Regions from separate parts of the Pontibacillus sp. ALD_SL1 genome, predicted to be linked through region 2. Evidence: a T-box and tRNA genes for the amino acid it is inferred to sense, from the RefSeq annotation. Region 2 holds a T-box; the other holds one or more tRNA genes.

Region 1 (3,398 bases), 1.4 Mb from region 2:
TCCTAGTGCCAAGGCATCCACCGTGCGCCCTTATTCACTTAACTATCTAAAATCAATGTGAAAAGACGCATCATAATGATGCTTACGTTAAATCTAACGTTGGTTTGATGTCTAATTCTTATCTAGTTTTCAAGGTACTGTTTGAAAGCATTTGAGCTTCCAAAACCGAACGAAACAAACATGGTCAATGGTTTAATGGCACAGTATGTGCCTGCTAGCAAGTCCCGAAGGACTCGCTAGTTCCGTAATATCCTTAGAAAGGAGGTGATCCAGCCGCACCTTCCGATACGGCTACCTTGTTACGACTTCACCCCAATCATTGGCCCCACCTTCGGCGGCTGGCTCCAAAAAGGTTACCTCACCGACTTCGGGTGTTGCCAACTCTCGTGGTGTGACGGGCGGTGTGTACAAGGCCCGGGAACGTATTCACCGCAGTATGCTGACCTGCGATTACTAGCGATTCCGGCTTCATACAGGCGAGTTGCAGCCTGCAATCCGAACTGAGAATGGTTTTTTGAGATTTGCTTGACCTCGCGATCTCGCAGCCCTCTGTACCATCCATTGTAGCACGTGTGTAGCCCAGGTCATAAGGGGCATGATGATTTGACGTCATCCCCGCCTTCCTCCGGTTTGTCACCGGCAGTCACCTTAGAGTGCCCAACTGAATGCTGGCAACTAAGATTAGGGGTTGCGCTCGTTGCGGGACTTAACCCAACATCTCACGACACGAGCTGACGACAACCATGCACCACCTGTCATTCCGTCCCCGAAGGGAACTCCCTATCTCTAGGGATAGCGGAAGATGTCAAGACCTGGTAAGGTTCTTCGCGTTGCTTCGAATTAAACCACATGCTCCACCGCTTGTGCGGGCCCCCGTCAATTCTTTTGAGTTTCAGCCTTGCGGCCGTACTCCCCAGGCGGAGTGCTTAATGCGTTAACTTCAGCACTAAGGGGCGGAAACCCCCTAACACCTAGCACTCAACGTTTACGGCGTGGACTACCAGGGTATCTAATCCTGTTTGCTACCCACGCTTTCGCGCCTCAGCGTCAGTTACAGACCAGAGAGTCGCCTTCGCCACTGGTGTTCCTCCACATATCTACGCATTTCACCGCTACACGTGGAATTCCACTCTCCTCTTCTGTACTCAAGTTCCCCAGTTTCCAATGGCCCTCCACAGTTGAGCTGTGGGCTTTCACATCAGACTTAAGAAACCGCCTGCGCGCGCTTTACGCCCAATAATTCCGGACAACGCTTGCCACCTACGTATTACCGCGGCTGCTGGCACGTAGTTAGCCGTGGCTTTCTGGTTAGGTACCGTCAAGGTACCAGCATTTCCTCTGGTACTTGTTCTTCCCTAACAACAGAACTTTACGATCCGAAGACCTTCATCGTTCACGCGGCGTTGCTCCGTCAGACTTTCGTCCATTGCGGAAGATTCCCTACTGCTGCCTCCCGTAGGAGTCTGGGCCGTGTCTCAGTCCCAGTGTGGCCGATCACCCTCTCAGGTCGGCTACGCATCGTCGCCTTGGTAAGCCGTTACCTTACCAACTAGCTAATGCGCCGCGGGCCCATCCATGAGTGACGGCCGAAACCGCCTTTTACCAGTGAACCATGCAGTTCACTGGGTTATTCGGTATTAGCTCCGGTTTCCCGGAGTTATCCCGATCTCATGGGTAGGTTGCCCACGTGTTACTCACCCGTCCGCCGCTCGATCCACAACAATCACCCCGAAGGGATCATGTTGTTTCACGCGCTCGACTTGCATGTATTAGGCACGCCGCCAGCGTTCGTCCTGAGCCAAGATCAAACTCTCCATAAAGTTAGAGTTTGCCTAGCATCAAATAAATGATTACTGGCTTTAAAAAATAATTTAAAGACATTGACGTTACATGTTGTTTCGTTCAGTTTTCAAAGATCAAATGTTTCTTCTGGTGGGCCTGAGTGGACTTGAACCACCGACCTCACGCTTATCAGGCGTGCGCTCTAACCAACTGAGCTACAGGCCCATATTTATAATGGAGCGGGTGATGGGAATCGAACCCACGACATCAGCTTGGAAGGCTGAGGTTTTACCACTAAACTACACCCGCATATAAAGTTTTCCGATGGTCGGGAAGACAGGATTCGAACCTGCGACCCCATGGTCCCAAACCATGTGCTCTACCAAGCTGAGCTACTTCCCGGAAAAGAAATGGCGCGCCCGAGAGGAGTCGAACCCCTAACCTCTTGATCCGTAGTCAAACGCTCTATCCAATTGAGCTACGGGCGCATGTTTTTTGAAGCGACAAGATTTATTGTATCATGTCTGTTTTATCAATGCAAGCACTTTTTTATTTTTTCTTTGTGACTTCAATGGTGCGGTCGAGAGGATTTGAACCTCCACGGGGTGAACCCCCACTAGGCCCTCAACCTAGCGCGTCTGCCATTCCGCCACGACCGCTCATCATAAATGAGCTTTTAACGCTTGTTAGCGAAGATCGCTTACTGTAATAATGGTGCGGGTGGAGGGACTTGAACCCCCACGTCGAGAGACACTAGATCCTAAGTCTAGCGCGTCTGCCAATTCCGCCACACCCGCACGGTGTGTATAAATGGTGAGCCATGGAGGATTCGAACCTCCGACCCTCTGATTAAAAGTCAGATGCTCTACCAACTGAGCTAATGGCTCTTCATAATAGTGGCTGGCCCAGCTGGATTCGAACCAGCGCATGACGGTACCAAAAACCGTTGCCTTACCGCTTGGCTATGGGCCAAAATAGTGGCGGTCCGGACGGGACTCGAACCCGCGACCTCCTGCGTGACAGGCAGGCATTCTAACCAACTGAACTACCGGACCAAAAAAATAAATGGTGACCCGTACGGGATTCGAACCCGTGTTACCGCCGTGAAAGGGCGGTGTCTTAACCACTTGACCAACGGGCCAGTTAAGAAATGGCGGAGAAGGAGGGATTTGAACCCTCGCGCCGCTTACGCGACCTACACCCTTAGCAGGGGCGCCTCTTCAGCCACTTGAGTACTTCTCCACTGGCTCCAACGGCAGGATTCGAACCTGCGACCGATCGGTTAACAGCCGATAGCTCTACCACTGAGCTACGTTGGAATAAGAATTAATGAAGCATTTGTTTTCGGCTTATTTTGTTTCGCCGACAATTAAATACTTTATCAGATATTGTTTTTGTTTGCAAGGAATTTTTTAAAGAAATTTAACTGGTTTGTTTCGTTTCTTTTTTTGTTTTCCTTAGCGACTTTTAATATGTTACAACACTTTAGTTGCACTGTCAATTCCTCTAACGAAAAAAATGAAATTCATAAAATCGGTTAAAGTGCCGTATCGATGACGGCTATAATAATTTAACACGTGGGTCGTCCAAGGTCAATACATTATTCTATCTTTTTT
Region 2 (3,398 bases):
AAATGGTGCTTTTCCTGTTACAGCAACAGCTGTAGAAAGAGAAGAGTTGAACCAACCACGATACTGATCAGAACCTTCTAAGTAAAGGTCTGCCGGACGAGCAAGTTCATCACGTTCATGAAGAACAGCCTGATGAGAAGAGCCACTGTCGAACCAAACATCCATGATATCTTGTTCTTTCGTAAACGTCCCATTAGGGCTGTGCTCTGATGTGAAGCCTTCAGGAAGCAAGTCTTTTGCTTCACGCTCAAACCAAACGTTTGATCCGTGTTCACGGAACAAGTCTGAAACGTGTTGAATGGTCTCTTCTGTAATAATTGGAGTATTGTCTTCACCGTAAAATACAGGAATAGGAACACCCCACGCACGTTGGCGGGAAATACACCAGTCTTCACGGTCACGAACCATGTTGTAAAGGCGTGTTTCGCCCCATGCAGGCGTCCACTTCGTTTGTTTGATTTCTTCTAGAATATCTTCACGGAAATCTTTAATAGAAGCGAACCACTGGCTTGTCGCACGGAAAATTGTTGGTTTCTTCGTACGCCAGTCATGTGGATAAGAGTGCGTGATAAACGTTAAGTCTAATAAAGCCCCTACTTCTTTTAACTTTTCTGTGATGTCTTTATTCGCTGCATCATAGAACAAACCTTCATATCCAGGTGCCTCATCTGTGAAGTACCCTTTTTCATCAACTGGACAAAGGACTTCAAGTCCATATTGTTTACCTACCCAGAAGTCATCTTCCCCGTGTCCTGGTGCTGTGTGTACACAACCAGTACCAGCGTCTGTCGTAACGTGGTCACCTAGCACGACAAGAGAAGAGCGATCATAAAGGGGGTGCTGTGCTTCTACTCGTTCAAGTTCGCTTCCTTTATATGTCTTAACGATTTCTGGATTTGACCATTCAAGAGCTTCTGCAACTTCATCAATTAATTTCTCAGCAATGATATACTTACCACTATCTACTTTCACTTTCACATAATTCAATTCAGGATGAACGGCAATACCTTGGTTAGCCGGGATCGTCCAAGGTGTAGTAGTCCAGATTACAAACGTTTCATCTCCTTCTAAAACCCCGTTCGTTTCTTTAACATCAAATCCGACGTAAATAGAAGCAGATCGTTTGTCTTGATACTCAATTTCCGCTTCAGCTAATGCGGATTCAGATGAAGGACTCCAGTAAACTGGTTTTTTACCCTTATAGATATAACCCTTATTTGCCATAGTTCCAAAGACTTCGATCTGGGCAGCTTCGTAATCTTTATTCAACGTAATATATGGGTGATCCCAGTCACCGCGTACACCAAGTTGCTTGAATTGATGACGCTGGTTATCAACTTGTTTTAACGCATATTCAGCACATTTTTCACGAAATTCAGCGACCGTCATCTTCTTACGGTTAACTTTCTTTTTCGCTAGTGCTTGCTCAATCGGAAGGCCATGCGTATCCCAACCTGGTACGTAAGGCGCATGAAATCCTGCCATAGATTTATAACGTACAATAAAATCTTTCAATACTTTATTTAGCGCGTGACCCATGTGAAGATCACCATTGGCGTATGGAGGGCCATCATGAAGTACAAATAACGGGCGTCCTTGTGTACGCTCTTGTACCTTTTCATAAATGTTCATCTCTTCCCATTGTTGTTGCATTTTAGGCTCACGATTCGGAAGGTTCCCTCGCATAGGAAACTCCGTTTTAGGCATGAGCAAGGTGTCTTTATAGTTCATTAAACCGTTCCTCCTTCATAAGTTCAGCATAGTCAATTTGCTATAGACTGATACCTCTAAAAAAACAAAAAAGACCCTCTCATCCCAGAAGGGACGAGAAGGTCTCGCGGTACCACCCTTATAGATTAAAAGACATATGACGTCTTTAAAAATCCACTCTAGCATTCGTAACGTGAATGAAACGCCTCTATTTACAAACAAGATCAATAGAGGTACTCGAGGGTGATCTTCCAAAATAACATCTTACTCAGGCTTCCACCATCCCTGATTCGCTTGTGTAGATTATTTATTTCGTACTGTCCCTGTCACCATATGTGTATATAGATATAGTTCTGTTAATGAATTATATGTAAAAATAGCTTAAGCGTCAAGAATTATTTTCGGCTAGCTCTTTTTCATATTCTGTTTCTTCTTCGATCTCCTCATTGAACAGTTCATCCCAGTCATCAGTTTCTAACATGTCAAGCTGTGCTTCTACCATCATCTTTAGACGGGTACGGAACACTTTAGCTTGTTTTTTCAGTTCTTCAACTTCTAATGAGATTCGGCGAGATTTCGATAATGCTTCATTTATGATACGATCAGCATTTTTCTCAGCTTCTTTTAAGATAAGCTTCGATTCTTTGTTTGCGTGCCCCTTCACTTCTTCTGCTGTCTCCTGAGCCACAAGAATAGATTTATTCAACGTTTCTTCTATATTACTAAAGTGACCAAGCTTTTCTTCCAGCTGGCTTACTTTTTCCTCTAAGTTCTTCTTTTCACGAATAACTGATTCATAGTCTTTAATAACCTGATCAAGAAATTCATTGACCTCGTCTTCATCATATCCTCTAAACCCACGCGTAAACTCTTTGTTATGGATGTCTAATGGTGTAAGTGCCACTAGGGCCACCTCCTTTTATAAATAAATATACACATTTCTTCAGTAAGCTATAAATTCGACAAAACCTCACTAAATCCTTCTCATTTCCACAAGTATTCATGTAAATTTATCGAAAAAAGAGAGAATCATCTTTTTGCCCTCTACTTATTATTTTAACACAGCCGTCACAATTCGCCATTTATCTTTTTTTGTTTTACCCTCAATTTCTTTTACAACGCTACGACCTTTCCCTCTCAGTGATATAAGGTCCCCCGTTTCCAAAGTAAAAGAGGGATCTTCTACTGTGCGAAAGTTTACTTTAACGGCTCCCTTATCAATAAATAAACCAGCTTTTTGCCTTGAAATGTTGTAGATCTCTTTCACCATAACATCTAAACGGAGAGATGATACAGTTCCAGATTGCTCTTGCCACTCTTCTTGTGTTTCAAGAACTTCTCCTAAGGGACGTTCTTCAAACAAAACCCCAGCTTTTTTAATACCTGTCATATTCATCTTAACGTAATCTGCAATTTCACTTGCTAGAAGAATTTGAATATGGGTATCCGTTACGATTAAGTCTCCCAACTTATTACGTTTAATACCAAGAGACATAAAAGCTCCAAGCACATCCCTATGCTCAAGTGTAACGAACTTACTTGGATAACTAGCTTCTAATAAAGTCACACCAAACTCTTCATCCAGGGGATTCTCATAAAACGGGGCTAATATAAGGCGTTTACGTTCTGCCGTTTCATATCCCCCAAAATCCCTTAATACAAAATCTTCGTTATTACCAATAATAGAA

The links. The T-box of region 2 lies ahead of ileS (isoleucine--tRNA ligase). A T-box ahead of a tRNA ligase gene usually reads a tRNA of that ligase, here a tRNA-Ile.
Region 1: it encodes a tRNA-Ile, which carries the amino acid that the T-box ahead of ileS (isoleucine--tRNA ligase) is inferred to sense. The anticodon was not compared.

What each region holds. Positions count from the first base shown of each region.
Region 1 covers NZ_CP062974.1:260,227-263,624, reverse strand. The annotation lists rRNA gene IMZ31_RS01535 (23S ribosomal RNA) at 1-44, opposite strand, end outside; rRNA gene IMZ31_RS01530 (16S ribosomal RNA) at 258-1,820, opposite strand; tRNA gene IMZ31_RS01525 (tRNA-Ile) at 1,931-2,007, opposite strand; tRNA gene IMZ31_RS01520 (tRNA-Gly) at 2,018-2,091, opposite strand; tRNA gene IMZ31_RS01515 (tRNA-Pro) at 2,108-2,184, opposite strand; tRNA gene IMZ31_RS01510 (tRNA-Arg) at 2,194-2,270, opposite strand; tRNA gene IMZ31_RS01505 (tRNA-Leu) at 2,355-2,441, opposite strand; tRNA gene IMZ31_RS01500 (tRNA-Leu) at 2,495-2,579, opposite strand; tRNA gene IMZ31_RS01495 (tRNA-Lys) at 2,594-2,669, opposite strand; tRNA gene IMZ31_RS01490 (tRNA-Gln) at 2,680-2,754, opposite strand; tRNA gene IMZ31_RS01485 (tRNA-Asp) at 2,761-2,837, opposite strand; tRNA gene IMZ31_RS01480 (tRNA-Glu) at 2,849-2,923, opposite strand; tRNA gene IMZ31_RS01475 (tRNA-Ser) at 2,934-3,024, opposite strand; tRNA gene IMZ31_RS01470 (tRNA-Asn) at 3,027-3,101, opposite strand; gene IMZ31_RS01465 (SprT family protein) at 3,383-3,398, opposite strand, start outside.
Region 2 covers NZ_CP062974.1:1,613,011-1,616,408, reverse strand. The annotation lists gene ileS (isoleucine--tRNA ligase) at 1-1,731, opposite strand, end outside; T-box leader at 1,818-2,049, opposite strand; gene IMZ31_RS08145 (DivIVA domain-containing protein) at 2,099-2,614, opposite strand; gene IMZ31_RS08140 (YlmH family RNA-binding protein) at 2,762-3,398, opposite strand, start outside.